Regions from separate parts of the Arthrobacter sp. AOP36-A1-22 genome, predicted to be linked through region 2. Evidence: riboswitches for the same ligand, from Rfam matches in the RefSeq annotation. Region 2 holds a riboswitch; each other region holds the start of a gene.
What was found. Region 2 has a riboswitch for thiamine pyrophosphate ahead of ACT3S2_RS03015 (ECF transporter S component). Riboswitches for the same ligand answer to the same signal wherever they lie in the genome.

Region 1: linked by a shared signal. The riboswitch ahead of thiC (phosphomethylpyrimidine synthase ThiC) and the one ahead of ACT3S2_RS03015 (ECF transporter S component) in region 2 are both predicted to bind thiamine pyrophosphate.
Region 3: linked by a shared signal. The riboswitch ahead of ACT3S2_RS10160 (ECF transporter S component) and the one ahead of ACT3S2_RS03015 (ECF transporter S component) in region 2 are both predicted to bind thiamine pyrophosphate.
Region 4: linked by a shared signal. The riboswitch ahead of ACT3S2_RS14335 (thiamine phosphate synthase) and the one ahead of ACT3S2_RS03015 (ECF transporter S component) in region 2 are both predicted to bind thiamine pyrophosphate.

The regions. Positions count from the first base shown of each region.
Region 1 is NZ_JBQSWX010000005.1:129,015-136,197, forward strand. Features, by position in the region: gene ACT3S2_RS04945 (alpha/beta fold hydrolase) at 1-525, shown strand, start outside; gene thiC (phosphomethylpyrimidine synthase ThiC) at 744-2,543, opposite strand; TPP riboswitch at 2,540-2,647, opposite strand; gene ACT3S2_RS04955 (globin domain-containing protein) at 2,735-3,916, opposite strand; gene ACT3S2_RS04960 (RrF2 family transcriptional regulator) at 4,005-4,445, opposite strand; gene ACT3S2_RS04965 (hypothetical protein) at 4,471-4,953, opposite strand; gene ACT3S2_RS04970 (phosphomannomutase/phosphoglucomutase) at 4,950-6,365, opposite strand; gene ACT3S2_RS04975 (RecQ family ATP-dependent DNA helicase) at 6,464-7,183, shown strand, end outside.
Region 2 is NZ_JBQSWX010000003.1:96,174-103,356, forward strand. Features, by position in the region: gene ACT3S2_RS02995 (MFS transporter) at 1-271, opposite strand, end outside; gene ACT3S2_RS03000 (hypothetical protein) at 632-949, opposite strand; gene ACT3S2_RS03005 (energy-coupling factor transporter transmembrane component T family protein) at 1,031-1,837, opposite strand; gene ACT3S2_RS03010 (ABC transporter ATP-binding protein) at 1,834-3,552, opposite strand; gene ACT3S2_RS03015 (ECF transporter S component) at 3,549-4,181, opposite strand; TPP riboswitch at 4,216-4,325, opposite strand; TPP riboswitch at 4,383-4,478, shown strand; gene ACT3S2_RS03020 (3-oxoacyl-ACP reductase) at 4,803-5,567, shown strand; gene ACT3S2_RS03025 (LLM class flavin-dependent oxidoreductase) at 5,570-6,892, shown strand; gene ACT3S2_RS03030 (Lrp/AsnC family transcriptional regulator) at 6,915-7,183, opposite strand, start outside.
Region 3 is NZ_JBQSWX010000015.1:25,395-32,577, forward strand. Features, by position in the region: gene ACT3S2_RS10155 (ATP-binding cassette domain-containing protein) at 1-1,688, opposite strand, end outside; gene ACT3S2_RS10160 (ECF transporter S component) at 1,693-2,313, opposite strand; TPP riboswitch at 2,367-2,493, opposite strand; gene ACT3S2_RS10165 (DUF4235 domain-containing protein) at 2,563-2,832, shown strand; gene mnhG (monovalent cation/H(+) antiporter subunit G) at 2,839-3,237, opposite strand; gene ACT3S2_RS10175 (monovalent cation/H+ antiporter complex subunit F) at 3,234-3,500, opposite strand; gene ACT3S2_RS10180 (Na+/H+ antiporter subunit E) at 3,497-4,165, opposite strand; gene ACT3S2_RS10185 (Na+/H+ antiporter subunit D) at 4,162-5,793, opposite strand; gene ACT3S2_RS10190 (Na(+)/H(+) antiporter subunit C) at 5,790-6,362, opposite strand; gene ACT3S2_RS10195 (Na+/H+ antiporter subunit A) at 6,359-7,183, opposite strand, start outside.
Region 4 is NZ_JBQSWX010000030.1:13,101-20,283, forward strand. Features, by position in the region: gene ACT3S2_RS14320 (ABC transporter permease) at 1-827, shown strand, start outside; gene ACT3S2_RS14325 (glycine betaine ABC transporter substrate-binding protein) at 873-1,787, shown strand; gene ACT3S2_RS14330 (aldehyde dehydrogenase family protein) at 1,893-3,332, opposite strand; TPP riboswitch at 3,412-3,512, shown strand; gene ACT3S2_RS14335 (thiamine phosphate synthase) at 3,569-4,243, shown strand; gene thiD (bifunctional hydroxymethylpyrimidine kinase/phosphomethylpyrimidine kinase) at 4,240-5,739, shown strand; gene ACT3S2_RS14345 (uracil-xanthine permease family protein) at 5,861-7,177, shown strand.

The DNA of each region.
Region 1 (7,183 bases), on a different contig from region 2:
GTACTGGCCCGGCATCCCGAGCTCTTCGCCAGTGCCCTGTTCACCGGGGCAGGGATCCGGCCGGTGGGGGCGGGAACGCGGTTATCCACGGCGGCGCAACTGCGATTAGGGGACGCCGAATGGTTCTGGAAGGTCCAGGCCGGGGCCTTCGGGATTCCCGCGAACTCCCGCAGGCTCTACTCCGAACATGGGCTGACCCTGCGTCCGGACAACATGAAGGCGATGCTGGACGAGGTCCAGGCGGGCGGCCTGCCCGACGGGCTGGGGGACTACACCGAACGCCTGATGATGGTCGCCGGGGCCCGTGAACCGGCCCTGGTGCGCAAGGGATTCGCCGATGTGGCCGCGGTTCGCCGGGACACGGTCTTCCGTCTGGCCCCGGGGCTGCACCATCAATGGAGCGTCGAGGATCCGTTGTTCTTCAACGCGATGGTCCGCGCCTGGATCGAACGCGGTGAGGTCCACCCCCGGCTCGGGCGGGTTCCCGGGCTCCACCAGGCAGACCCGGATCCCGCTGGAGACTGATTGGTCTGGATCGCGGTCTCCGCAAGGCTTCGCTGCGTCAGGTGCGGACGCGCCGTATCACCTCCGGGCCGTGGACGGCTACATGACATAGTCCATATACCGACGACCGCTCCGGGCAACCGCCTGCGTTCCTGCCAGGGGAGCAGCTGCAGAAGTTGCCCGGAACGTTGGAGGCGCCCGTTGCCTCCCGTGCGGACGCCGTCGTCGTACCCGGTGGATCAGTCGGTGCCGTTGCCGACGGGGATCGTCGCCTGGAGGTAGATGCTGGACCCCGAATCCGCGAATTCACGGCTCTTCGCCTGCAAACCGGCTTCGATGTCATCGGCCAGTGCCCGTTGGCGTTCGGTTCCCCCGAACTCCTCGCGGATGTCCTGGGAGATCCGCATCGAACAGAACTTCGGCCCGCACATGGAACAGAAGTGCGCGGTCTTGGCCGGCTCCGCAGGCAGCGTCTGGTCGTGGAACCGCTGGGCCGTGGCCGGATCCAGACCCAGGGCGAACTGGTCGTTCCAGCGGAACTCGAAGCGCGCGGCCGACAGGGCATCGTCGCGGGCCGTCGCCCCGGGATGCCCCTTGGCCACATCGGCGGCATGCGCGGCGATCTTATAGGTGATCACCCCGGTCTTCACGTCGTCCTTATCCGGCAGCCCCAGATGCTCCTTCGGGGTCACATAGCAGAGCATCGCCGTGCCGTAACGGGCGATCTCGGTGGCCCCGATGGCGCTGGTGATGTGGTCGTAGCCGGGGGCCGTATCGGTCACCAGCGGACCCAGGGTGTAGAACGGCGCCCCGTCGCAGAGCTCCTGCTGACGCTCGACGTTCTCGCGGACCAGATGCAGCGGGATATGTCCGGGTCCTTCCACCATCACCTGCACGTCGAACTGCCAGGCCCTGCGGGTCAACTCGGCCAGGGTATCGAGCTCAGCGAACTGGGCGGCGTCGTTGGCATCGGCCAGGGAGCCGGGGCGCAGCCCGTCACCGAGGGAGAAGGCGACGTCGTAGCGGGCGAAAATGGCGCAGAGCTCGTCGTAATGGGTGTAGAGGAAGTTCTCCTGGTGGTGGGCCAGGCACCACCCGGCCATGATCGATCCACCGCGGGAGACGATGCCGGTGACCCGGTCGGCGCTCAAGGGCACATGGCGCAGCAGCACCCCGGCATGAATGGTCATGTAGTCCACGCCCTGTTCGCATTGCTCGATGACGGTGTCGCGGAAGATCTCCCAGGTCAGTTTCGATGCATCCCCATCGACCTTCTCCAGCGCCTGGTAGATCGGCACGGTGCCGATGGGCACCGGGGAATTGCGGATCAGCCATTCGCGGGTGGTGTGGATGTCATCGCCGGTGGACAGGTCCATCACCGTATCGGCGCCCCATTGGGTGGCCCAGGTGAGCTTGTCGACCTCCTGGGCGATCGAGGAGGTGATGGCCGAGTTGCCGATGTTGGCGTTGATCTTGACCAGGAAGGCCTTGCCGATGATCATCGGCTCGGATTCGGGATGGTTGATGTTCACCGGGATGATCGCCCGTCCGGCGGCGACTTCGCGGCGGACCAATTCGACGTCGCAGTTCTCGCGCAGCGCCACATAGCGCATCTCGTCGGTGAGGGTGCCCTGTCGGGCGTAATGCATCTGCGTGACGGTACGCCCCTGGTGCGAGCGCCTCGGTACCGGGGTCGTGCCGCTCCATTCTGCCGAGGCGGCCCCGCGACGCACGGCGGACCGGCCGTCGTCGTGCAGGGTGCGTTGGCGACCGGTGTATTCGGCGGTGTCACCCCGGGCGGTGATCCATCGGGTGCGCGGACGCGGGAGGCCGACGGTCGGTTCGGAGCCCGGACCGGCGGTCCGATACGCCAGATGGGGCTCGTTGGCGCTGCCGTCGGGGGAATCCGCCAGGCAGATCGCGGTGACCGGGACCCGCAGGCCGTGTTCCGGATCCTCGATCCACTGCAACCGGTGCTGTGGGTGCTGTTCCCACGCGGTGGCGGACGGGGTGGTGGGTTTTACTGTGGAATCGCTCATTTGAGCCCTCAACTTCCTACGCCGGCATGACCCGGACAGGTTCGACGGTCGCGAGCGGTGGCAGCTCGATCTCAGCCCCTCCTGGGGCACCCGTGTGGACGTTGCGAGCGTAACGGAGCGGCCCGCGATCTGGCTAATCCAGTTCGCGGGCCGCTCCGGTGTGGCGCCCCTCCGGGGCAGCGGGCTCGTGCCTAGGCGGCAAGCCAGAGGTCGGGACCGAAGACCTCGTAGTGGATGTTCCGCGGGGCCACGCCGGCGGCGATGGCCTGGCTGCGCACCGCACGCATGAATGGCAGCGGACCGCAGAGGTACATCCGGGCATCCTCGGGCAGCTCGACGCCGGTCAGGTTCATGAACCCCTCGACGGCCTGCAGGTCCGCGGTGGTGCCGGTGGTGTCCTCGAGCCACAGGCGCATCTCGACGTTGGGCAGCTGCTCCACGGCGGCGAGCATCTGGTCCTTCAGCGCCCAGTTCGATTCCATGGCCTCGGCGTGGAGCACCAGCACCTGGCGGTCCGACCCGGTGGAGACCAGCGACTGCAGGGCCGAGGCGCTCGGGGTGCACCCGATGCCGGCGGTGGCGATGATGATCGGCCCGCCCTCCATGTCCAGGGTGATGTCACCGTAGGGGTTGGACAGTTCCACGACGTCGCCGACCTCGAGATTGCGGTGCATGAAGGGGGAGACCTCCCCGCCTTCATCCAGCTTGGTGGTCAACACCCGCTCGGTGGTGGATTCGACGTTGTCGGAGAGGGAGTACCGGCGGCACTGGCGCAGCCCGTCGGCCAGCGGCACGCGGATGCTCACGAACTGGCCGGGCTTGGCCACCGTGACGGCGGTGTCATCGGCCGGCTCGAAGCGGAACGTCATGCAATCCTGGCCGGAAGCCTCCGTGGAGGTGACCTTCCATGGGGCGTAGATCCGGTCGTTGGCCTGTTCGGCGTAGAGGCCCTTTTCGATCTTGACCAGGGCGTCGGCCATCAGCCAGTAGACCTCGGACCAGGCGGCGACGACCTCTTCGGTGGCTGCTTCGCCCAGATCCTCGGCGATGGCCGCGAACAGGTGGTCGAAGACGATCTGGTACTGGTCGGGCTGGATGCCCAGCGACGTGTGCTTATGGGCGATGCGGGACAGCACTGATTCGGGCAGCGATTCGGGGTGTTCGATCAGGTGGGAGGCGAAGGCGGCAATGCTGCCGGCCAGGGCCTGTTGCTGGGCTCCGTTCTTCTGGTTGGCGCGACTGAACAAGCCGTCCAGGAGTTCAGGACGTGCCGCAAACATCCCGGCATAGAACTTCTTGGTGATCTCACCGATCCGTTCGCCAATCACGGGAAGTGTCGCCTGGACGACGGGGCGGGACGTTTCTGAGAGCATCGAATCTCCTCGAGGTCGAATTACTTGCGTCTGATCCGCAAGTATTATGATACATTTCTACACCTTGTAGAAAACTGGGGCAAATCGGCTATCGCGAGATGGGAAAAGGAAGGGTGACCAGCGCCGGGGAGGACGCCAGATCGCGGATCGACCAGTGGTCCAGCTCCTGGTAGAAGGCCTCCTGGGCGCGCGCCAGGGCTGTGCGGAGCCGGCAACCGGCGATCAATGGGCAGGCGGCCGTGCCGTCGTCGGTGGTGCACTGGGCGAGATCGCCCTGCCCCTCGAGGCTGCGCAGCAACGTGCCGGCGCCGAGGGACAGCCCCGATTCGTTGATCTGCACGCCACCGGTGCGCCCGCGTTTGACGTCGATGTGTTTCAACTGGCCGAGCTTGTGCACGGCCTTGGAGACCTGGTTGTAGGGGATGTCGATTGCCTCGGCGATCTCCCGGGTCCTCAGCAGGGGATCGGACCGGGCGGCGAGCAGCATCAGGATGCGCAGGCACACATCGGAAAAGGCGTTGATCTTCATGATGTCGACGCCCGGTCCCCACGGATCAGGCCCAGATCCTCAAATCAGCTGGTTCGGGGGTGGGCTCCTGGAAGGTCCACTCGCTGCCTTCGGCGGCGGGGGAGGCATAGGGCTGGATGATGGCCACTGCCCCGCCGAGGCTGTGCTCCGCCAGGGCATGGACGGCGTCGACATCCTCCTGCAGCAGGGTCACATCGGAGACCAGGGCCACGGCCACGAAGTTCTCACGCTGACCGATCAGCAAGGTGACCAGGTCATCCATCATGACTTCGGCATCGATATCCGCTTCGGGATCCTCGTCGTCCTCATCGGGTTGGACCGCCAGCAGGCGCAGTTCCCCTTCGGCCTCGCCGTCGGGCTCCAGGCCGATGGCGAAGGGCAGGAAGACCCCGTTGGTTTCAAGCTGTTCGCGGGCGACGCCCAAGGCGGTGCCGAGCACCTTGTTCAAGTCCTGGTGGGCGGCCTCACCGAGTTCGGCCAGCCGGTTTTCCGTGGGGTTTTCGCTCATGCATTGCTCCTGACAAGGGTGAGGACCGCGTCGCGGACGCGTTCCATGGTCGGGGTGTCTACGGCTTCCCCGTTATAACGGAGGAAGGGTTCGGTGTTGGAGGGGCGGAGGTTGAACCAGAAGGATCCGTCCGTGGCCTTCACCGTGGTGCCGTCCAGCCTATCGACCACCGTCTCCGGGGTCGAAAAGCTCTCCAGCACCCGGGCCACGGCCGCGTCCTTGTCCTCGACCTCGGAGTTGATCTCGCCCGAGGAGAAATACGGTTCGTATTCGGCGGCCAGATCTCCCAGGGCACGGTCCTGGGAGCCGAGGGCGGCCAGCACATGCATCGCGGCGAGCATGCCGGTGTCCGCGTTGTAGAAATCGCGGAAGTAGTAGTGGGCGCTGTGTTCGCCACCGAAGACGGCCCCCTCGGCGGCCATGACCGCCTTGATGAAGGAGTGGCCCACCCGGGTGACCACCGGCCGTCCGCCGTCGTGTTCCACCAGTTCGGGGACCGCGCGGGAGGTGATGAGGTTGTGGATGATCACCGGGGTCTGCTCGCCGGCGGCCTGCGCCCGGGCGATTTCACGTCGGGCCACCAATGCGGTCACCGCCGAGGGGGACACCGGCAGACCTGCTTCGTCGATGACGAAGCAGCGATCCGCGTCGCCGTCGAAGGCCAGACCGATATCGGCGCCGTGTTCGAGGACGGCGGCCTGCAGGTCCTTGAGGTTCTCCGGTTCCAGCGGGTTCGCCGGGTGGTTGGGGAAGGTCCCGTCCAATTCGAAATACAGCGGCACGATCTCCAGTGGAAGGGCCGGCAACAGGTCATCGCCCAGGACCGCGGGAGTGGTCATGCCGGCCATCCCGTTGGCGGCGTCGACGACGACCTTCAGCGGGCGGATGCCCAAGAGGTCGACCAGGGAGCGCAGGTAGGCGGCGTAGTCCTCCAGCACGTCCCGGGTGCTGATGTCCCCCTGGGGCGCGTCCCCGGAGACCGGCAGGCCTTCGGCGAGGTAGGTCTGGGCCAGATCGCGGATCTCATACAGGCCCGTATCCGAGGAGACCGGCACGGCACCGGCCTGGGCCATCTTCATGCCGTTATAGGCCGCGGGGTTGTGGCTGGCGGTGAACACGACGCCGGCGGCATCGAGTTGGCCGCAGGCGAAGTAGAGCTCATCGGTGGAGATCAACCCGAGCAGGCAGACCTCGGCCCCGCGGTAGGAGGCCCCGCGGGCGAAGGCGGCGCTGAAGGCGGGGGAGGAGGGGCGCATGTCACCGCCGACGAGGACCTGTTTGCCGGCCAGGGACAGGACGTCGACGAAGGCGGCGCCCACGGCCTCGACGATCTCCTCATTGATGGTTTCGCCGACGATGCCGCGGACGTCGTAGGCCTTGAAGGAAAGGGAAAGATCAATCTCGCTGCTCACGGGGTCGAGCTTAGCCGTTCGGGGCGTATCCACGCGATCATCCAACCACTCCACCGGGTCGGTGCCCATGCGTGGGTGGTCGCTGGGATACTGGGTCCATGGTTGAAACGCGGAACTCACAATTGCATGACGACGCCACTGCGGTCCTGCGCCGGCTGGTCGGAAACGACGGGGCCCGATTCCACGAGGGGCAGTTCGAAGCGATCGAGGCCCTCGTCGAGGGCGGCCGTCGGGCCCTGGTGGTCCAGCGCACCGGCTGGGGCAAATCCGCGGTGTATTTCGTGGCCAGCCTGCTGCTGCGTGCCCGCGGCGCGGGGCCGACGCTGATCGTCTCCCCGCTGCTGGCCCTGATGCGCGACCAGGTCGCCGCCGCGGCGCGGGCCGGGGTGCGGGCCGAAGCGATCAACTCGGCCAACGCGGTCCAATGGCAGGAGGTCATCGCCAAGCTCGAAGCCGATGAAGTCGACGTCCTGCTGGTCTCGCCCGAACGGCTGAACAACCCTTCCTTCCGCGAACAGCAGCTCCCCGAACTGATCCGCCGGATGGGCCTGCTGGTGATCGACGAAGCCCACTGCATCTCCGACTGGGGCCATGACTTCCGGCCCGACTACCGGCGGATCCGCGATCTCATCGCCGCCCTTCCGGGAAACGTGCCGGTGCTGGCCACCACCGCGACGGCCAACGAACGGGTGGTCCACGACGTGCAGGAACAGCTGGCCGTCGGAGGCGCGGAGGTCTTCACCCTGCGCGGACCGTTGGCCCGCAAATCGCTGCGGCTCGGGGTCCTGCGGTTGCCGAGCCCGCGTTCGCAACTGGCC
Region 2 (7,183 bases):
CCCGACCGAGGTCGGCGACCATGAGGGCACTGCGTCGACTGAAGCGATCCACCCAGATCCCGGCCACGAGCCCGAAGATCAGATACGGCGCCCACCGCGCGGCACTGACCCACCCCTGGTCCTGCGCGTTTCCATCCAAGGTCACCAGGACCAGGACGGCGAGCGCGACGGAGGTGACGTAGGTGCCGAAGTCCGAGACGGTGGATGCGGCCCAGAATCGGACGAACGGGCCATGCCGGCGCAACCGTCCGGGACTGCGTGGCGCGCTCATGGTGTCGAGGCTACTGCAGCGGCCCCCGCCGAGGCGGCACCCCGGCCACCGCCATCCTGATCCCCGCCCCTGCCTGGGTCATGGGTTCGGTCGCGGTGGGCCGGGGTGTCAGCGAGGCGCAACCTGCCATCGCCCTGACGCCGCCCGCTGCCGGGGACATGGGTGCGAGTTCATGTTGGTCTCCGTGGAGACACCGGCCGCGGCGACGCCTGCCCTGCTCCCACGCTAGGGCCCGGCCGGGCGGGGAACCAGCGAGGGGCCCTCTTGCCTTTCGTGGCCGAAACACGTGTTTTCCCCGCACGGATACTCGGATCCCGGCGGCGGGCCGATTAAAAACTCCCCGTCGCAGGGTTGGGTCGTTCAGCCGCCGAACCCGGGCTCGAACTTCCATCCTTCGGCGAAGAAGTGTCGTTCACCCAGGGGATGGTCCGGATGCTTCTCCAGCCATTGCTCCTGCGCGGCGAGCAATTCGGCGGTCGCCTCCCAGGTTTCCCCGGTCGATGGCGGATGCACTCCGGCATCGCGGGCAATGGAACGCAGTTCCTGATCCGTGTACTCGGCCAGTTCCTCGGGCCCGAGGTGCCGATCCCAGAGGAACCGGGCGAGCTTCTTGGCCTTGGTCGCCCGGTTGTTCATCGCCCGCGCCGTGCTGCCGAAGGCATTGGGGTCCTGGCTCATGCCTCTATTCCTCTCACCGTGGACAAGGCCAGCAGCCTACCAAGCGGGGATGGGCGTGTGGGCCATGATCCGAGCCCGGGCTCACCCCCAGAGTGCCGAGTAGCCCCTGATCCAGCCACCGGTGACGCCGAGACCCAACACCACCACCAAAACGGTGAGCACACCGAAAGCCATGATCCAGTCGGTTCGTTCGACCCGGATGGGCTTCCAGACGGTTCTCGGAGCCAACCCCAGGCCGCGGGACTCCATGGATTGGGCCATGCGCTCCCCCCGGCGCAGCGAGACCACCAGCAGTGAGAAGGCAGCGTGGCCGAACTCCCGGATCCCGGGCCGGCGCACCCCCGGGGCCGGCGCGGGGGCCCGCACGGATTGGGCTTGCCGGATGGTCTGCCAGGTGCCGGGCATGTCCTGGAGCATCTGGTACCCGGCGAGGATCGCATGACAGAGCCGTGGGCCCAGCCGGGCCTGCTGATGCAGGCTGTCGGTCAGGGCCACGGCGTCGGTGGAGAAGACGAAACCGATCGACAGCACCCCCAGGACGAAGGTGCGCAACGCCAGGGAGGCACCCAGGGTCACCCCTTCGACGCTGGCCTGCAGGCCCAGGACCGTGAACAGTTCCTCCCCCGGCCGGGTGATGGCGTTGATCATGAGCATCCCGAGGGCGAACCCCAGGAACGGGATATGGGCCAGCAGCAGCATCCGGGGTGAGGGCCGGCCCCAGATCAGCACGGCGGCCAGCGCCAACGGATACAGCAGGGCGGGGGTCAGCGGATCGAAGACGAACAGCAGTGCGAAGGAGACCACGAACAACACGGCGAGCTTCATCGTGGGGTTGCGCCGCCCCAACGGCGTGGCCGTGTTCACCCAGGGCAGGGGGCCCGCGCTCACGACTGCACCTGCATCCCGGGCACCGGGGAGACTTCCCGATCCAGCCCGTCCAGGATGGCCCTGATCGCCTCCGGGCGGTCCTCGACCTCCACCAGCCAGTCCAGCAACGGGGGCAGCACGATCCCGGCCCGGGACAGCACCCCCCGGTCGCCCAGCACCTCGAAGATCGGCCCCTCGGCGATGATCGTGCCCCCGGCGATGACGATCCCCCGATGGGCCAGGGTGGCGACGCTGCGCAGATCATGGCTGGAAAACAGGATCGACTGCCCCTCGGCCGCGGCGTCCCGGAAGGCTGTCATCATCGAGATCGTGGCCTTGCGATCCAACCCGAAGCCCGGTTCGTCGGCCAGCAGGGTGGCGCGCGAATGGGCGAGCATGGCCGCGACGCTGAGCCGGCGCTTTTCCCCGCCCGAGAGCCGGAAGGGGTTGGCCTCCGCCAGATGGGTCAGCCGGTGTTCGGCCAGCAGGGCCTCGATCCGCTCATCGGCGGGACGACCATTGATGACCGCGGGCAGGCCATGGCCGATCTCCTCGCGGACCGTGGAGGCCACGAACTGGTGTTCGGGGTTCTGGAACACCAGCCCGGGGCGGTCCCCCGTCACTGTGCCGGCTAGTGGTTGCAGCAGCCCGGCCAACGCGAGCAACAAACTGGTCTTGCCCGTCCCGTTGGCGCCCAGCAGGGCCGTGATCTCCCCGGAATGCAGTTCCAGGTCGATGCCTTCCAGCTGGGCGGTGATGGTTTCCGGGTCGCGCCGGCGTTTCCTGGCCGATGCCGGGGCCCGGGTGACCGAGAGTCCCCGCGCGGATAGGACGACCCCGCCGCGGGACGGTGCCGGAACCGTGGGCCGGTCCTGCGCCCACCCGAGCAGTCGGTCCCGGATGATCGGGCAGGCCAGCCCTCCCCCGGTGCCGAAGGCCGCCTGCAGTTCGGTGTCCAGCGGTGTCCAGCACCCCGCAGCCACCAACCGTCTGGACCACTGCTCCAGCACGGTCGGCGTGGGGCCGTCCGCCAGCAGGGTTCCTGCGGCATCGAGCACGATGGCCCGGGCAGGGAGCCCCGCGACGCCGTCGCTTCCCGCGTACTCGTCGATGCGGTGTTCCACCAGCACGACGGCGGGGCCGCGCGTTTCCACGGCCCGGTCGATGGCCCGGCGCACCGAGGAGATGCCCTCGGCGTCGAGCATCGAGGTGGGTTCGTCGAGCAACAGCACCGGGGGCTCCGCGACCAGGCTGGCCGCCAGGGCCACCCGTTGGCCTTCACCGCCGGAGAGCTGCCGGGTGGATCTGCCTCGCAGCCCGGTTCCGTTGATGTGTTCCAGCGCCGCGTCGATCAGGGCGTCGATCCGGGGTGGGGCCACCGCATGGTTTTCCAGTGGAAGGGCGATCTCCCGGTCCACATCGGGCATGCACATCGCCGATTCGGGGTCCTGGGCCAGGACGCCCACGGTCCGGGAGAGCTCGGCAACACTGCTGTGGGCGGTGTCCTGGCCGGCTACGAGGACCCGGCCGGTGGTGCGGGCCGCCACCGAATGCGGGATGACCCCGGTCATCAGCTGCAGCAACGTGGATTTCCCGGCCCCCGAGGGGCCCAGGATGATGACCTGCTCCCCGGCGTCCAGGCCCAGCGACACCTCCTGCAGCACCGGTGCCGCCCGCCGGGGGTAGTGCACCGTGGCCTCCTGAAGCGCGATCACCGCCGCGCCCACCGGTTTCATGCTCCCCCGGTGGTGGGCAGATCGCGTCCGATGGCGTAGTTGTCCACCACGCCGGTCTTCGCCAGGGCGTTGACCGTCCGGCGGGCCAGCAGCCCGCCGAGGATGAGACCGGACAGCAGTTGGACGACGAGCCGGATGACGAAGAAGTCCTGCCCGTACCATCCGAAGCGGAAGGCCGAGACGGCGAAGGCCAGCCCGGCCCCGAGCAGCCCCGAGCAGGCGTACACGCCCCAGCTGAAGGACCGGTATCGGCGCAGGGCGAAGGGCAGTTCGCTGCCCAGACCCTGGATGGCGGCCACGAGGAAGAGCATCGGACCCGCCGTTGAACCGAGGAAAACGACTTCCACCCCGCCGGCGATGACCTCGGCCAGGATCCCGGCGCCGGGGCGTCTGATGACGGCGACGGCGATCGGGGCGACGATCAGCCACCCGCCGAAGAGTAGATGCGAGGAGAGGTCCCCGAACGGGCCCATCAGCAGGGTCAGCCCGGCCGATGCCTGGACCAGGGCCCAGTAGAGGAACCCGAAGACGACCCCCAGGACCACGATGAGCACCAGGTCCTTGAGGTCGAAGGAAAAGCGTCCCCGCGCCGGTACTGGCGTGGTGGATGGCGGCGTTGTCGAGTGCACTGTCGTGCCCCTTCCGTTGAGTGAACAGGGCACGGGATTCAGAGTTTTGCCTCCCTGCGCTGGCATGACCCAGATCAGGTTCGACGGTCGAAGCTTGATCAGCTTCCTCTCAGCCCGGCTCACCGGACTCCCGTGTTCAGCACAGACTGTACACGGGGACACGAAGTTGTCGAATCGCCACGTCACGTGTGTAGGCTGTGGTGCAGTGACACGGGGTGCCACGATTTCCTGGCTGAGAGAACACCCGTTGAACCTGATCTAGTTCGAACTAGCGAAGGGATGTTGCAGGTGTTTCTCCACCTAGACCCCCATTTTGGAAGGTCCTGCCGGACCGCTGCCCCACTGCCCGGTACCAGCTTGTCCCGGTTGCGTCCGCCCTGGCGTCCGGCGGCTTGTCCAGGACCCGCCCGGCCAGGCGTTTAGCGTCTGCCCACCAGCTGCACCGCAACCAAGAATCCTGCCCGAAGCCTGCTCTCCGCCGTCGGGCAGGACAGCACGTGAACGATGCTGCCCACAGTGCTTGCCGCGCCATTCCCTACTCTCCCCGGGCGACTCCGCCTCCGGGGCCCCCTCGCCATTTCCACCACCCCCTGCCCTCGGCAGCCATGAAAGTGAGACCAGATGAACCTCTCCGACCAGCTTGTCCTCGTCACCGGAGGCGCCCGCGGTCTGGGCCGTCACATCGTGACGGCCTTCGCCGGGCAAGGCGCCCGCGTCATCATCAACTACCGGCAATCCGCCCAGGCCGCCCAGGAGCTCGCCTCCACCCTAGGGCCCGACCGCGCCCTGGCCGTCCAGGCGGATGTCACCGATCCGGCACAGGTCGCCACCATGCTCGAGACCGCCCAGGCCCATTTCGGTTCCCCCGTGACCACCGTGGTGAACAACGCGTTGGCCGATTTCTCCTTCAACGGCGAGGCCCGCTCCTCGGCCGCAGACATTGGGTGGGAGGAGTTCACCACCCAGTTCTCCGGCAGTGTCCGCGGCGCCCTGAACACCGCCCAGGCCGCCCTGCCGGGAATGCGTGAACACGGCTTCGGGCGGATCATCAACATCGGCACCAACCTCTTCCAAAACCCGGTGGTCCCGTACCACGACTACACCGCCTCCAAGGCCGCCCTGTTGGCGCTGACCCGCACACTCGCCGCCGATCTGGGCCAACACGAGGTCTCGGTGAACATGGTCTCCGGCGGCCTGCTGCGGACCACCGATGCCAGCGCCGCCACCCCCGAGGAGGTCTTCGACTTCATCGCCTCCTCCACCCCCTTGCGCAAGGTGACCACCCCCGCCGAATTCGCCGACGCCATCCTGTTCTTCGCCTCCCCCTGGGCCCGTGCGGTCACCGGACAGAACCTGGTGGTCGACGGCGGACTGGTGATGAACTAGAGATGAGCGCACACACCACCGACACGGCACCACGCCAACTGCATTTCAACGCCTTCCTCAACGCCTGCGGGCACCACCAGGCCGCCTGGCGCCACCCGGGCTCAGCGGTCGAACAGCTGGGGGACATCGACCACTACGAACGCCTGGCCCAAACCGCCGAACGTGGCCTGTTCGACGCGGTGTTCTTCGCCGATGGGCATTCGGCAGGGAATCCGTCAGTGGGTCCACGGTGGTTCTTCGAACCGTTGACGGTCCTGGCCGCCATGGCACGGAACACCAGCCGCATCGGGCTGATCTCCACCGTCTCCACCACCTTCTACACCCCGTACCACGCGGCACGGATGCTCGCGTCGCTGGACCACATCAGCGCCGGGCGCATCGGGTGGAACGTGGTGACCTCGATGTTCGACGCCGAGGCACGCAACCACTCAATGGATGCCATGCCGGCCAGCCCCGAGCGTTATGCCCGGGCGGCCGAGTTCATCGACGTCGCGCTGGGACTATGGGATTCCTGGGCCGACGACGCCGTGTTGGCCGACAGGGAAGGGCTTTTCGCCGATCCCGAGAAAGTCAGACCCATCAACCACGACGGCGAGCATTTCAGCGTCGACGGGCCGCTGAACGTGCCCCGGGGCCCGCAGGGCCGGCCGGTCCTGTTCCAGGCGGGGGCCTCCGAGTCCGGCCGCCAGCTGGCGGCACGCCATGCCGAGGGCATCTATGCGGTGGCCTACGATCTGGCCAGTGGACAGGACTACTACGCGGACCTGAAGCGGCGCATTGCCGCCGAAGGCAGGGACCCGTCCAAGGTCGCGATCATGCCCGGCCTGGTCACCTTCCTGGGGTCCACCGAGGCCGAGGCGCTGGCCGGGCAGGCCGAGGTGGACGCCCTGCTGCCCACCGAACAGTCGCTGGCCCAGCTGGGGATGTTCATCGGGCAGGATTGCCGCGACTGGGACCTCGACGCACCGGTTCCGACCCTGCCACCGGCGAGTGAATTCACCGGCCCGCAGGGCAGGTACGCCACGATCCTGCGCATCGTGGAGGCCGAACGTCCCACGGTGCGGCAACTGCTGGGCCGGTTGGCCGCAGGAGGCGGCCATTGCACGATGGTGGGGACCCCGGAGCAGGTGGCCGACTCCATCGAACGTTGGTTCGTTTCGGGGGCCGCCGATGGCTTCAACCTGATGCCGCCGATGCTGCCTGACTCCCTGGAGGAGTTCGTGGACCGGGTGGTGCCGGTGTTGCAACGTCGGGGGCTCTACCGCACCGAATACTCGACCGACACCCTGCGCGGGCATCTGGGGCTGGAGCGGCCGGTGGCCTAAGCCGCCACCGGCCCCTCAGGGCTCAGCCCCGTTGGGCGGCGGCGCGGGCCAACGGCAGCATGCGTAGGGCGATGGGCGAGTTCAGCACCACCAGCGAGGAACTGCGCAGCACGGTCCGGGTGGCAATGATCGCGTCCAGGACCCGTTGCAGGTCGTCGTTGGACGTGGCCACGATGGTGGCCATCAGGTCGGACTCGCCCGAGACGGTCTGGAGTTCGAGCACCTCGGGGACCTCGGACAGGGCGGCGGCCACACCGTCGTGACCGGCATCCTGGTGGATCACCAGGGAAC
Region 3 (7,183 bases), on a different contig from region 2:
CCGAAGAAGCTCGCCCGGGCCCCGGCATCGGGTTCCAGCCCCGGCATCCCCCCGGAGGCCCGGGCGGTGGTGGGGTCCGGGCCCTGCGGTGTGGTCCTGCCCGGTTCCCGGCAGGGGCGTCGATCGGCGACGACCTCGACCGTGGAGGCCCCCAAGGCGGCGGCGAAGCCCGCATCGTGCGTGACCGCGACGACGGCGACGCCGTCCTGGAGTTGTTCGCGCAGCAACAGCGCCAGTTCCCTCCAGGTATTGGCATCCTGGCCGAAGGTCGGTTCGTCGAGGATCAGTAGTCGGGGGCGGGCGGCGAGCACGGTGGCCACCGACAGCCGGCGCTTTTCGCCTCCCGAGAGGGTGAACGGGTTCGCCTCGGCCAGATGCCTCAGCCCCAACCGGTCCAACAGCTCATCGACCCGTCCGGTGATTTCCTCGTCGGTGTACAGCCGGGTCTTCGACCCCGGTCTGCGGGCCCGTCGTGGGCCGAAGGCCAGTTCCTCGCGCACGGTGGCGGTGACGAATTGGTGCTCGGGCTCCTGGAAGACGGTGCCGATCCGGGCGACCAGTTCCCCGGCCCGCCACCGGTAGGGCCGGTCGGCGTCCCCGGGGTCGGAGGCCCCCGCGGCGCCCTGGTCGCCGCTGAGGCCCGGCAGGGCGGCGACGCTGCCGGCCCGTTCGGGCAGCAGCCCGGCCAGGGTCAACGCCAGTGTTGATTTGCCCGCCCCGTTGGCCCCGGTGATGCACAGCGCCTGCCCGGCGTCGATCCGCAGGTCAAGACCCGATACGGCGGCAGGACCCTGGGCCGTTCTGGACACGGCCAACCCCCGTCCCCTCAACAGGCCGGCGGCCGGTGCTGCCGGCTTCAGCCGGGCCGGCAGCACGGGAGTGTGGCCGGGAACCCAGACCCCGGCGTCGATGAGCCGGTCCCGGATGGGTCCGGGGGCGAAGAGCCGGGCCGGTGTGCCCTGGTAGGCGATGCCGCCGCCGGGCTCCAGGACGATCACGCGGTCCACGGCGTCGGCCCAGGCCGCCAGCCGGTGTTCGACGATGATCATCGTCGCCCCGCTGGCGCCCACGGCGTCGATCACTGCGTCACGGACCTCCAGCACCCCCTCGGGGTCGAGGTTCGCGGTGGGTTCGTCCAGCAGGACCAGTCCCGGGCGCATGGCCAGGATCCCGGCCAGGGCCAGTCGTTGCTTCTGTCCCCCCGACAGGGAGGAGGTGGGGTGGTCCAGGGGCAGGCTGAGCCCGACGGCGTGCAGGGATTCGATGACGCGGGGCCAGATCAGTTCCGGATCCACCGAAAGGTTTTCCGCCCCGAAGGCGACGTCGTCCCCCACCCGGGCCTGGACGATCTGGGTCTCGGGGTCCTGCTGCATCAGCCCGGTCCGGCCGTGGGCGGCCGCGGCGGGTCGGCCATCGATGAGCAGTTCCCCTGCGGAGGCGTTGTCCTCATCGTCCTGCAACACCCCGGCCAGGGCATGCATGAGGGTCGATTTACCGGCCCCAGACGGGCCGACGAGCAACACCTTCTCCCCGGCGTCGATGTCCAGGTCCAGCCCCAGCACGGCGGGCTCCTCGCGTCCGGCATGCTGCCATCCCCAACCGCTGGCCCTGACCGCCGCCGCGCGGACGTCGCCGACCCCGGTGGCCGGTGAAGGGCCCCGGGCCCCGGTCGGTGCATCATGTGTCATCGGTTCAACCCAGGACCCGTTCCTGGGCGGCCTTCCGCGACGCCATCGAGGACAAGGCCCCGGTTCGCGACAGGGCCCGGGTCAGTGCCCAGGATCCCAATCCGGCGATGACCAGGCCCGAAATGGCCATGAACACCACATAGGCCAGTTTCATGCTCTCGGTGTAGTCGGGGAACCAGGAGAAGACGAAGGCGTCGTTCACTCCACCGAAGATCCCGGTCAGCAGCCCGGCGAACAGCGCCACCGGCAGCGACCAGCGGCGGTAGAGCAGCACGGCGAAGACGATTTCGGCGCCGAGGCCCTGGATGATCCCCGAGGCCCAGACCGTCCAGCCGTATTCGGAGCCCAGGAGCGAGGAAACGACCGCGGCTACCATCTCGCAGAACAGTGCGGCCCCTGGTTTGCGGATGATCAGTGCCCCCAGGACGGCGGGGAAGAGCCACATTCCGGCCAGCAGGGCGGATGAGGGCGGGAAGGCCACGAAGATGAAGTCGAAGGCGTGGTGGGTGGTGTTCCAGGCCCAGAAGATCACCCCGGAGGCCACGGCGATGACGGAGGCGACGACGATGTCCACGACGCGCCAGGTGTAACGGGCGGTCGGTGCCGCCGAGAGGGTGCTGCTCATGTGGTGTTCCTCCTTGGGTCCAAGGAGGGGAGGACCCCGCGGCGGTTCCGCGGGTCCTGAGATTCTCGACTCCCTTCGCCGGTACGAGCCGGAGCAGGTTCGAGGGTCTGCGGTGTTCCGCACTCTCAGCGTCGAAGATTCCGGCCGTGGCCGGTCGGCGACGCTCCCCTGTCGTAGGTGATTCAGTAGGGCCGAGTCTACAGCGCGTTATGCTGGGCAGGTAATCACCTACCGACGGGAGAATCGTTCGTGAACGCATTATTGAAGATCGTCGGCGCGGTCGTGTCGATCGGCGTCGGCTTCGTCGGCGGCAAGCTCGTGGACACCATCTGGTACAAGGTCACCGGAGAGAACCCCCCGAAGCCGAACGACAAGGAAGCCCAGGCCGAGGCATCGATGCGTCATGCGCTCGGGTTCGCTGTGGTCTCCGCCGTGGTGTCCGCAGTGATCCAGGTCCTGACCAACCGTGGCACGCAGCGGGCCATTGCCCGCTTCAACCACACGGCCGACGAGGTCTGATCCTCGTCAGCGGCCTTCGTCCAGGCGGCGCTGGGCCTCGGAGACCACTTCATTGAGGTCGTCGAGGACCAGCGTCTCCTGTTTGAGGTGCCGGGTCCGGTAGCCGGCACGACCGACCATATGGGCGGTCACCGGGGCGGTGAGCAGCTGGAAGAACCAGGCCAGCACCAGTATCGGCACCGCGGACCAGGCCCTGATCTGCAGGGCGACGGAGAGCAGCATCAGGAACAATCCCAGGACCTGCGGTTTCGTGGCCGCGTGCATGCGGGAGAAGAGGTCCGGGAAACGCAGCAGGCCGATGCCTGCGGCCACGGACAGCAGAGCCCCGGAGACCATGCTGATCACCACGATCCAGTCCAGGACCTGGTCCAGCGTCCCGCCCTCGGTCAGTCCAAGCACGATCATTGCCCCCTCCGATCGGTGACGTAGCGGGCGATGGTGACCGAACCGATGAAGGCCACCAGCGACCCGACGACGATGAACACGATGTGGTTCAGATGCCGGTTCACGACCATGTCCACGCAGAGTCCGCACAGGATGATGATCAACAGGACGTCCAGGGCCAGAGTCCGGTCCAGGATCGACGGGCCCCTGGCCAACCGGATCAGTGCCATGACGGCGCCAAGCGCCAGGGCGACCCCGGCGATCCAGGCAGCGACGATGATCATGGGTGCTCCTTCATCGATCGGTTCGCTCGTGCTGCGGGGTCGGGGCCTGCGGGGCCCTCGGCGTCCAGGGCCGCCAGTTCCTCCCGGCTGCCCATCATCCGGATGATCCTCGCTTCGATGGACCTGACCTGCCGCCGGAAGTCCTCGGCCTCCTGGACGGTGTTGATGTCCAGCACGTGCAGGTAAAGCGTGGAGGTCGTCCGGTCGATCTCCACGACGAAGGACCCCGGGATGAGGGTCAGCACATGCCCCAGGACCGTGGCCATGAGGTCTTCCTGGCTGCGCATGCGGATGCCGATGACCGCGTTGCGCACCTTCGGCCCGCGCCGGAGGACCACGAGCACCACCTGGATGCTCGCCCGCACGATTTCACGCAGGAACAACACCGTGAACACCAGCCCCTGCCAGGGGTTGAACCGGCCGGAGAGCTCCACGGGAGGCAGTTTGAAGGTCGTCACCACCCCCAGGGCGATGACGAACCCGAAAATCAGGTTCCCGGGGCTGAAGTCCCGCCAGAGGGCGCCCCACACCAGGACCAGCCACAACATCAGGGGAAGTTCGATCAGGAAGCGGGCACGACGCCGTCGTGCCCTGGCCCGGGCGCTGCGGGCCCCGGTGAGCAGTTCCGAGGGCCGTGCCGGACGCGGATGCCGGTGCGGGCTCATCGTCCGCCTCCCGTCTCGGAGGCGCCCAGGACGGCCTCGATGTAGGGCGTGCGTTCGAGCATCTGCTGCGAGGCCTGGTCGGCCAGGTCGAAGAGCGGCCCGGCGAAGATGGTCAGGGCCACCCCCAGGGCCACCAGCACCCCGGTGGCGAAGACCATGGTCGGGGGCAGCACGGCCGCATCCCCCCGTCCGCTCAGGCGATGTGGCTGGGTTTTGACGCCGGTCGTCCCGGTGGCGGGACGGCGGGCCTCCTCCGCGGCGATCAGCAGGATCGGGTCGGCGTCCTCGGCGTCCTCGGCGCGACGCCAGAACGCCCGGTTCCAGACCCGGGCGACGGCCAACAGGGTCAGCAGGGAGGTCACCAGGGCCCCGGCCAGCAGGACCCAGGCCAGCGGGGTCCCCAGGTCCACGCCGCCGCGCAGCAACCCGACCTTGCCCAGGAACCCGGAGAACGGCGGGATGCCGGCCAGGTTCATCGCCGGGATGAAGAACAGTACCGCCAGCACCGGTGACAGCTTGGCCAACGACCCGAGCCGGTCCACGTTCGAGGTCCCGCCCCGGCGTTCCATCAGCCCGGCGACCAGGAACAGCGAGGTCTGCACGATGATGTGGTGGGCCACGTAGTAGACGGTGGCCGCCAGGGCGACGGCGCTGCCGGTGGCGACCCCGAACATCATGTAGCCGATGTGGCTGGTCAACGTGAAGGAGAGCATGCGTTTGAAGTCGGCCTGGGCGAGGGCGCCGAGGATCCCCACGAGCATGGTCAGCAGGGCGACCACCAGCAGCGCCGTGTTCAGCCGGCCCCCTGGGAAGAGCAGGGTTTCGGTCCGGATGATCGCATAGACACCCACCTTGGTCAGCAGGCCGGCGAACACGGCCGTCACCGGCGCAGGAGCCGTCGGGTAGGAGTCGGGGAGCCAGAAGGACAGCGGGAACACCGCGGCCTTGACGCCGAAGGCGACCAGCAGCATCACATGCAGGATCTGTTGGGTTCCGGGGTCGATCTCGGCGAGCTTGCCGGCCAGATCGGCCATGTTCACGGTCCCGGTCGCGGCGTAGACCAGCCCGATCGCCAGCAGGAACAGGATCGAGGAGACCACCGAGACCACCACATAGGTGACCCCCGCACGGATCCGGGCCGTGGTCCCGCCCAGGGTCAGCAGCACGTAGGAGGCGGTCAGCAGGATTTCGAAACCGACGTAGAGGTTGAACAGGTCGCCGGCCAGAAAGGCGTTGGACACCCCGGCGACCAGGATCAGGTAGGCGGGGTGGAACACCGAGATGGGCCCGTCCTCGTCCCCGTCGGCCATGCCTTGGCCGGTGGCGTAGAGCAGCACGGTCAGGCTGACCGCCGTGGAGACCACGAGCATCAGTGCGGAGAACTCGTCGACCACCATGGAGATCCCGAACGGTGGGGCCCATCCGCCGATGACGACCGCTTGCGCCCCATGTCTCCAGGCCGATACCAGGAGCCAGGATTCCAGGGCGAGGGTCAGGCACAGGGTCCCGATCGTCGCGGTGCGCTGGGCCAGCGGGTGCCGTCGCAGCACGAAGGCCAGGGCGGCGCCCAGGATGGGCAGCAGCACCGCCAGGGGGGCGACGTCGATCGCGGCCAGGTCGTCCATCATCGGGCCTTCCTGTTGCGTCGTTTGTTGTTGGTTCCCGCACTCTCCTCGGAGGAGGCCTGCCGCAGTTCGCTGGCCAGCCGTTCCCCGGCGACCCGGGCGGCCGCCGCCCTCCGCGATTCCTCGGTGTGGCCCCCCTCCCCCTCGTCATCGATATCGGCCGGGAACTCCGAGGTCTCCAGCTCGACTTCGGAGTCCTCCTCGAAGTCGAAGGTGTCCTTGGAGGCTACCCGGCGGTCCTCGGCGTCGTCGGTGAGTTCGTCCCGGCGGGCGATGACCCAGGACCGGTAGATCATGGCCAGCAGGAACGCGGTGACCGCGAAGGTGATGACGATGGCGGTGAGGATCAGCGCCTGCGGAAGCGGGTCGGCATAGTCCTCCGCCGGGGTCCCCGCCTCGTAGAGGGGGGCGAGCCCGCTGCGCCCGCCGGCGGCCAGGATCAGCAGGTTCACCCCGTTGCCGACCAGGATGATGCCCAGCAGCACCCGGGTCAGACTGCGTTCGAGCAACAGGTAGATCCCCGCCGCGAAGAGCACGCCCATCACGATCAGCAGGGTCATGTTCACACTCATTGCCGGTCCCCCGCCCGTTGGACGACGGGCCGGCGAGGCCGGCGCACCCCGCCGGAGAGCAGTCCGCGCTTCTCGGTCTTCTCATCGATCTCCGAGCCGAGGCTGCGCAGCACGTCCACGACCAGCCCCACCACCACCAGGTACACCCCGATGTCGAAGAACGTGGAGGTGACGAATTTCTGCTCCCCGAAGACGGGCAGGGCGAATTCAAGGACCGCGGTCTGGAACAGTTGGCCGCCCAGCAGCAGGGGGACGACGCCGGAGAGGGCCGAGGTGGCCAGACCGAGGCCCAGCAACGTGCCAGGGCTGATGGGGGTGGCTTCGGCGAGTTCGAACCGCCCGCCGGCCAGATAACGGATGGTCAGGGCCAGTCCGGCCAACAGCCCGCCGGCGAATCCGCCGCCGGGGGAATTATGTCCGGCCAGCAGGAGGTAGATGGAGAAGATGATGATCGTGTGGAAGACCAGCCGGGCAACCACTTCGAAGATGATGGACCGGCGTTCGGGGGCCAGCGTCTTGCCGGCCACCAGCCAGGCGTCCTTCGCCGACTGGGCGAAATGCCGGGCGGTCGCCAGGGCCGCCGCGGCGCGGGTGCCGCCGGGCTGTGGTCTGGCCCGCCCCACGGATCCGGGTTCCGCCTCGACCACCCGGTGCCTGATGTCGCCCCGGCCGCGGACGAAGATCAGCGAGGCCACCCCGGTGGCGGCCACGGCCAACACGGTGATCTCCCCGAAGGTGTCCCAGACACGGATGTCCACGAGGGTGACGTTGACGATGTTCTTGCCGGCCCCGCCGAAATAGGCCAGTTCCGGGAAGGACAG
Region 4 (7,183 bases), on a different contig from region 2:
CCGTCGGCCACTGGGGCGAAGTGGTCCTCAACTGGTTCATCGCCAACCTCGGCGGGCTCTTCAACCTCATCAAGTCCTTCTTCCAGAACTGGTACGACGGGCTGGCGTGGATCCTCACCGCTCCGCCGTTCTGGGTCGTCATCCTCGTGCTGGCCCTGCTGGCCTGGCTCCTGCGCAGTTGGAAGATGGCCATCGGTACGGTCATCGGACTGCTGTTGATCTACGGGATGAACCAGTGGGAGCACTCGATGGAGACCCTGTCGCTGGTCCTGGTGGCCAGCATCGTCGCGGTGATCATCAGTGTTCCGCTGGGCATCCTCACCGCCAAATCCAAGATCGTTTCGGCGGTCGTCAAGCCGATCCTGGACTTCCTGCAAACCATGCCTGCCTTCGTCTACCTGGTCCCGGCGATCCTGCTGTTGGGGATCGGCGTCGTCCCCGGAATCGTGGCCACGATCGTGTTCGGCATGGCGCCGGGCACCCGCTTCACCGAATTGGGGATCCGCAGCGTCGATACCGAGGTCGTCGAGGCCGGCCAGGCCTTCGGCGCCTCCCCGGGACGCATCCTGCGCCAGATCCAGATCCCGCTGGCGCTGCCGACCATCATGGCCGGCATCAACCAGGTCATCATGCTCTCCCTGTCCATGGTGGTCATCGCCGGCATGGTCGGCGCCGGTGGTCTCGGCAAGGATGTCTACGCCTCCCTGACGACCCTGAACACTCCCCTGGGTGTCGAATCAGGTCTGTCGGTGGTCATTCTGGCCATCTTCCTGGACCGCATCACCGCCTCCCTGGGCCAATCCAACGTGCCGGCGAAAAACGGCTAACGACCCTACGCCCCGCTGGCGGGGCGCGAAGAAAGGAAATGAACAATGCAAAGGAAATTCGCATCAATGATGGGGATCGCCGCCACGGCGGCCCTCGCGCTGACCGCCTGCGGCAGCGGCGACACCGGAAGCAGCGAATCCGAGGTCCCCGACTCGCCTGAGAACGGCGACCAGGCCGCGCTGAACATCGGCGTCATGGCCGGCTGGGACGAAGGCGTGGCCGTGTCCAACCTCTGGAAGCAGATCCTGGACAAGAAGGGCTACGACGTCGAACTCACCGACGCCGATGCCGGCCCGGTCTTCGCCGGTGTCGCCTCCGGTGACCTGGACCTGACCATGGACGTCTGGATGCCGCTGACGCACAAGAAGTACTTGAAGAAGTACGGCGACGACATGACCAAGCTGGGCACCTGGTACGACGATGCCAAGCTGACCATCGCGGTCAACGAAGACGCCCCGATCGATTCGCTCGAGGACCTGGCGGCCAATGCCGACAAGTTCGGCAACACGATCTATGGCATCGACCCGGGCGCCGGGCTGACCGACACCACCGAAAAGGCGGCCATCCCGGACTACGGCCTGGAGAAGATGGACTTCAAGACCTCCTCCACCCCGGCCATGCTGGCCCAGCTGAAGAAGGCCACGGACGCCGATGAGGACATCGTCGTCACCCTGTGGCGCCCGCACTGGGCCTACGACGAGTTCCCGATCAAGGATCTGAAGGATCCCAAGGGTGCCATGGGCGACGCGGAAACCATCACCTCCTACGGCAACGCCGACTTCGCCGACACCTACCCGGGACTGACCGAGTGGTTGAACGACTTCACGATCGACGATGACCACCTGTTCTCCCTGGAGAACGCCATGTTCAACGACACGGACACCGATGACTACGGACCGATCGTCGACAAGTGGATCTCCGAGAACCAGGACTACGTGGATTCGCTGACCGAGAAGTAGCCACGATCCATCGGCAGGTGCCATGGCACCGACCGTAGCGAAGGGCCCGGACCGCATTGAATGCGGTCCGGGCCCTTCGTCTGTCGGGGCACTCGGCCGGGCGGATCAGCCGATCGAACGCATGATCTTCCGCTTGGCCCAGCCGAAGGGCGGGTAGACGGCCCGCAACGTATCGAGCATCGCGGTCTTGGACAGCACCGGACGTTGCTGGCTGAAGGTATCGAACCCGAATTTGCCGTGGTAGTTCCCCGTCCCCGAGGCCCCCACCCCGCCGAAGGGCAGCGCGGGGACCGCCAGGTGCATGCTGCACACATTATGGGCGATCGCCCCGGCCCGCACCTGGTCCTCGAAGGAGGTGTGCAGGCGCGGGCGTTCGCTGAACAGGTAGGCGGCCAGCGGTGAGGGGCGGGAGTTGATGAACCGCACCGCATCATCGAAGCGGTCGACCTGGATGATCGGCAGGATCGGACCGAAAATCTCCTCCGTCATCACCGGGGCCGCCGGGTCGACGTCAGCCAGGACCGTGGGGGCGATGTACCTCGCCTCCGCGTCGCTGGTCCCCCCGGCCACCACCCGTCCCTGCCCCAGATAGGATTCCAGACGTTCGAAGTGCGAGGCGTTGATGATCCGCCCATAGTCCTTGCTGCCCGAGGGGTCCTTCCCATAGAACGCGCCGATGGCCTTGGGCAGCTGCTTTTCCAGTTCGGCCGCCGCCGTGGCCCCGACCGCCAGGACGTAGTCCGGGGCGACACAGGTCTGTCCGGCATTCATGAACTTCCCGTGGGCCAACCGCCGGGCGATGGCGGGGAAGTTCCCGTCGGCGACCACCGCCGGACTCTTCCCGCCCAGTTCCAGGGTCACCGGGGTCAGCGTTTCCGCCGCGGCCCGGGCCACGATCTTCCCGACCCGTTCGCCTCCGGTGTAGAAGATGTGGTCGAAGTCCATCTCCAGAAGTTCGCTCGTCGTCTCCGCGGCACCCTCCAGGACCGCGACAGCGCGCCGATCCAGGTACTGCGGGATGAGGGCGGCCATGACCGCCGAGGTGGCCGGAGCCAGTTCGGAGGGTTTGAGGATCACCGTGTTCCCTGCCGCCAGGGCACCGACCAGCGGGCCGAGCAGCAACAGGACCGGATAGTTCCAGGGGGCGATCACCAGGACCATGCCCAACGGACGCGCCTGGACGCGGGCCGACGCCGGTTGCAGCGACAGCGGGACCTTCACCGCCTCATCCGCCATCCAGTCGCCCAGGTGCAACAGGGCATGATCGATTTCGGCCTTCACCCGATCCAGTTCGGTCAGCCGGGATTCGGCCGCCGGTTTACCCAGATCCGTCATCAACGCGTCACATAGGGTCTGTTCTTGATCCTGGATCAGCCGTTCGAGTGCCTTGAGCTGGGCGCTGCGGAACCTGCGGGGGTGGGCCAGCCGGGAGTCGGCGGCATCACGCAGCCGGCGGGCCGCGGTGGCCGGGAGTTCGGCGTCGGGGCCCGCCGGCACGACGGGCGCGGAAACTGCTGGGGGACGGGAACGTCGGTTCATGGCCATGGGTACGACACTAACGTGGACACCGCCGGCGGGGCAGCCGGTGGGTTTGCCGCCCCCAGTGGGGGACTGTAGGCTCACGATCACTGACACGGGGTGTCCGCCACCGGCGCGGACTGAGAGCACACCCGGCAAGAACCTGATCTAGTTCGTACTAGCGGAGGGATGTCGCCCATGCACCAACATGCGCCCACCTTGGCCCATTCACCCACCGACTGCTTTGTTGAGGCGGTGCTCGCATGAGCGCGCCGGTTCCCGGAAGCGGGATCTACCTCGTCGCCAACTCCACCAGCACGGCCGGACGGCCCTTGGCCACCATCGTGGCCGAGGCCGTCGCCGCGAGGGTCGGGACCATCCAGCTGCGCTGCAAGGACCTGTCCGCCCGCGAATTCCTGGCCGAGGCGGCCGCCTGCGCCGAACACACCGCGGGCCGGGCCCTGCTGCTGCTCAACGACCGGGTGGACGTCTACCTGGCGGCCCGTGCGGCAGGGATCCGCGTGGACGGGGTCCATATCGGCCAGAAGGACCTGCCCGCCGAACTCGTCCGGTCCCTCATCGGACCCGATGCCGTGCTGGGGCTCAGCGCCAGCACCGAGGACCACTTCGCGGCAGTAGCGGAACTGCCGGCAGGCACCATCGACTATCTGGGCACCGGGGCCGTCCGGGCCACGCCCACCAAGAAGGACCACCCGACCCCGCTGGGGTTCCCCGGCCTGGCCTCGTTGATCTCCCGGGCCCCGCTGCCCTGCGTGGCGATCGGCGGGCTGGGCTCCGGCGACGCCGCGGACGCGCACACCGCCGGGGCCATCGGCATGGCCGTCGTGCGGGCCATCTGCTCCGCCGCCGAACCCCGGGACTCTGCTGCCGCCCTGGTTCAGGAATGGACCCGGGCAGCACGAACGGAGACCGCATGAGCGCCCCGAACACCCCCAACATCCTGTCCATCGCCGGGGCCGACCCCTCCGGCGGGGCCGGGATCCAGGCCGACCTGAAATCGATTGCCGCCTGCGGTGGCTACGGGATGGCGGCGATCACCGCACTGACCGCCCAGAACACCCGGGGGGTCACCGGGGTCCATACCCCTCCGGCGGAATTCCTCACCCGGCAACTTGAGACGGTCGCCGCCGATATCCGGATCGATGCGGTGAAGATCGGCATGCTGGCCTCCGCCGAGGTCATCGAAGCCACCACCGCCTGGCTGGGTACCCGCCCGGGCACCACCGTCGTGGTGGACCCGGTGCTGATCTCCACGTCCGGGGACCGCTTATTGGAGCACGACGCCGAGGAGGCCCTGCGTCGGCTGCTCCCGTGGGCCGATGTCCTGACCCCGAACACCGCGGAATTGGCGGCACTGCTCGAGGAGCCGGTCGGCACCCGATGGGACGACGTCCTGGACCAGGCAGCCCGGCTCGCGAGGCGGTATTCTGTCCTGGTCCTGGCCAAGGGCGGCCACCTCACCGGCAGCCGGTGCCCGGATGCCCTCGTGGGCCCCGACGGCGTCATGGCTGCCGTGGAGGGTGACCGCATCGACACCCCGAACACCCATGGGACCGGGTGCTCGCTCTCCGCGGCGCTGGCTACCCTGTGGGCCCGCTGCGGGGACTGGGGGGATGCCCTGCGGCTGGCCCGCGGGTGGCTTGAAGGCGCCCTGCACCGTGCCGATGAACTCGAGGTCGGCGAAGGACATGGTCCGGTGAATCATTTCGGGGCGCTCTGGGACGGTGCGGCGTTCCCGACGACGGGGGCCTTGCTGGGCACCTGGTGGAACGATCTGGCACCGCTGCGTTCGGGGATCGACGATCTGCCGTTCATCCGTGCGCTGCGGGACGGGACCCTGCCCTCGGAGGACTTCCACTTCTATCTGGCCCAGGATTCCTTGTACCTGCGGACCTACTCCCGGGTCCTCTCCCGTGCCGCCGAGTTGGCGCCGAACCGCGAAGAGCAGCAGTTCTGGGCTTCCGGGGCCGTCGGCGCCCTCGAGGAGGAGGCGAATCTACATCTGCACCGGCTCGGAGATGCCCCCGATCCGGAACCCAGCCCCACCACCTCGGCCTACCTGAACCACCTGGTGGCCTCCGGCGATTCCTATCCCAAGCTCGTGGCGGCCATCCTGCCCTGTTATTGGCTCTACCAGGACATCGGCCAGCGGCTGGCCGCCGCGGCCCACCCGGGCCACCCCTATGCCGACTGGCTCGCCGCCTACTCCTCCCCCGAGTTCGACGAAGCCACCAGCGAGGCCATCGCGCTGGTCCAGAAGGTGGCCTTGCGGGCGGGTTCCACCACCCTGGCCGGGATGCGTCGCGCCTTCGACGAATCGAGCCGGCAGGAATTGTCCTTCTTCGCCCAGACCCCCGAAGACGCCGCCCCGCGATCGGCCTCCCTCCCCATGCCGGTGGCGGCCATCGGCTGATGCCGGCGCACCCCGGCAGGGGGCCCGACCCCGCCGCCCCGGGGTCGGGGGCGGTAGGATTCCGTGGGGCCCCGCACCGGTGAGGCCCCACCAACCCGCAGGGCCCCGATGGAGGACACCCATGAGCAATTTCCCCGGCTTCGGCTGGACGGTCCACGGCGACGGCACAACGATTCGACCCGGCACCGTGGTGGCCCCCGATGAACGGCTGAACTGGTTCCAGACCACCGGCATCGGCGTCCAACACGTGATGGCCATGTTCGGATCCACCGTGCTGGTACCGGCGCTGACCGGCTTCCCGGTCACCTCCACCTTGTTCTTCTCCGGGGTCGGGACCATGCTGTTCCTGCTCATCACCGCCGGCCGGGTACCCAGCTACCTGGGCTCCTCCTTCGCGTTCATCGCCCCGGTGACCGCCGCCATGTCGGGACATGGTTTCGCCGGGGCCCTGGGCGGCGTCGTCTTCTCCGGTGCGGCCCTGTTCATCATCGGGCTGGTGGTGCAGAAATCGGGCACCGGGTGGATCCACGCCCTGATGCCTCCGGTGGTCATGGGCACGATCGTCGCGCTCATCGGACTGAATCTGGCCGGATCGACCACCGAGGCCATCGAGTCGGTCCCGCTGACCACATTCTCCACCGTCGCCGCCATCGTCTTCACCGCGGTCCTCTTCCGTGGCCTGCTGGGGCGCTTGTCGATCCTGGTGGGGATCATCGTCGGCTACCTGATCGCCCTGGCCCAGCATCAGATCGACTTCACCGCCGTCAACGAGGCCGGGTGGCTGGGCCTGCCGCCCTTCGCGTTCCCCGAATTCCACCTGGACACCCTGGCCCTGTTCCTCCCGGTCGTCTTCGTCCTTGTCGCCGAGAACATCGGCCATGTCAAGACCGTGGCGCTGATGACCCGCAGGGACCTGGACGACGTCAACGGCCGGGCCCTGATGGGCGACGGCATCGCCAGCATCGTCGCCGGCTTCGGTGGCGGTTCGGGCACGACGACCTATGCGGAGAACATCGGGGTCATGGCCTCCTCCCGCGTCTACTCCACGGCCGCCTACTGGGTGGCCGCGGCGACCGCCATGCTGCTGGCGTTCCTGCCGAAGTTCGGTGCCGCCATCTCCTCGATCCCCGCCGGGGTCAGTGGCGGGGCGGGAATCGTCCTCTACGGGATGATCGGCATCATCGGTGCCCGGCTCTGGGTGCAGAACCAGGTCAACTTCTCCAACCCGATCAACCTCATGACCGCCGGGACCGGACTGATCATCGCCATCGCCGACCCGACCATCACCGTGGGGACCATGCAGTTCGGCGGCATCGCCCTGGGCACGGTGGCCACCGTGGTGATCTACCACGGGATGCGCACCATCGCCCGGGTCCGTGGCACCGAGCCCACCGACGCCCCGGAGTACACCGGCGCGACACCGAGCAAACTCGGCTAGGATCGG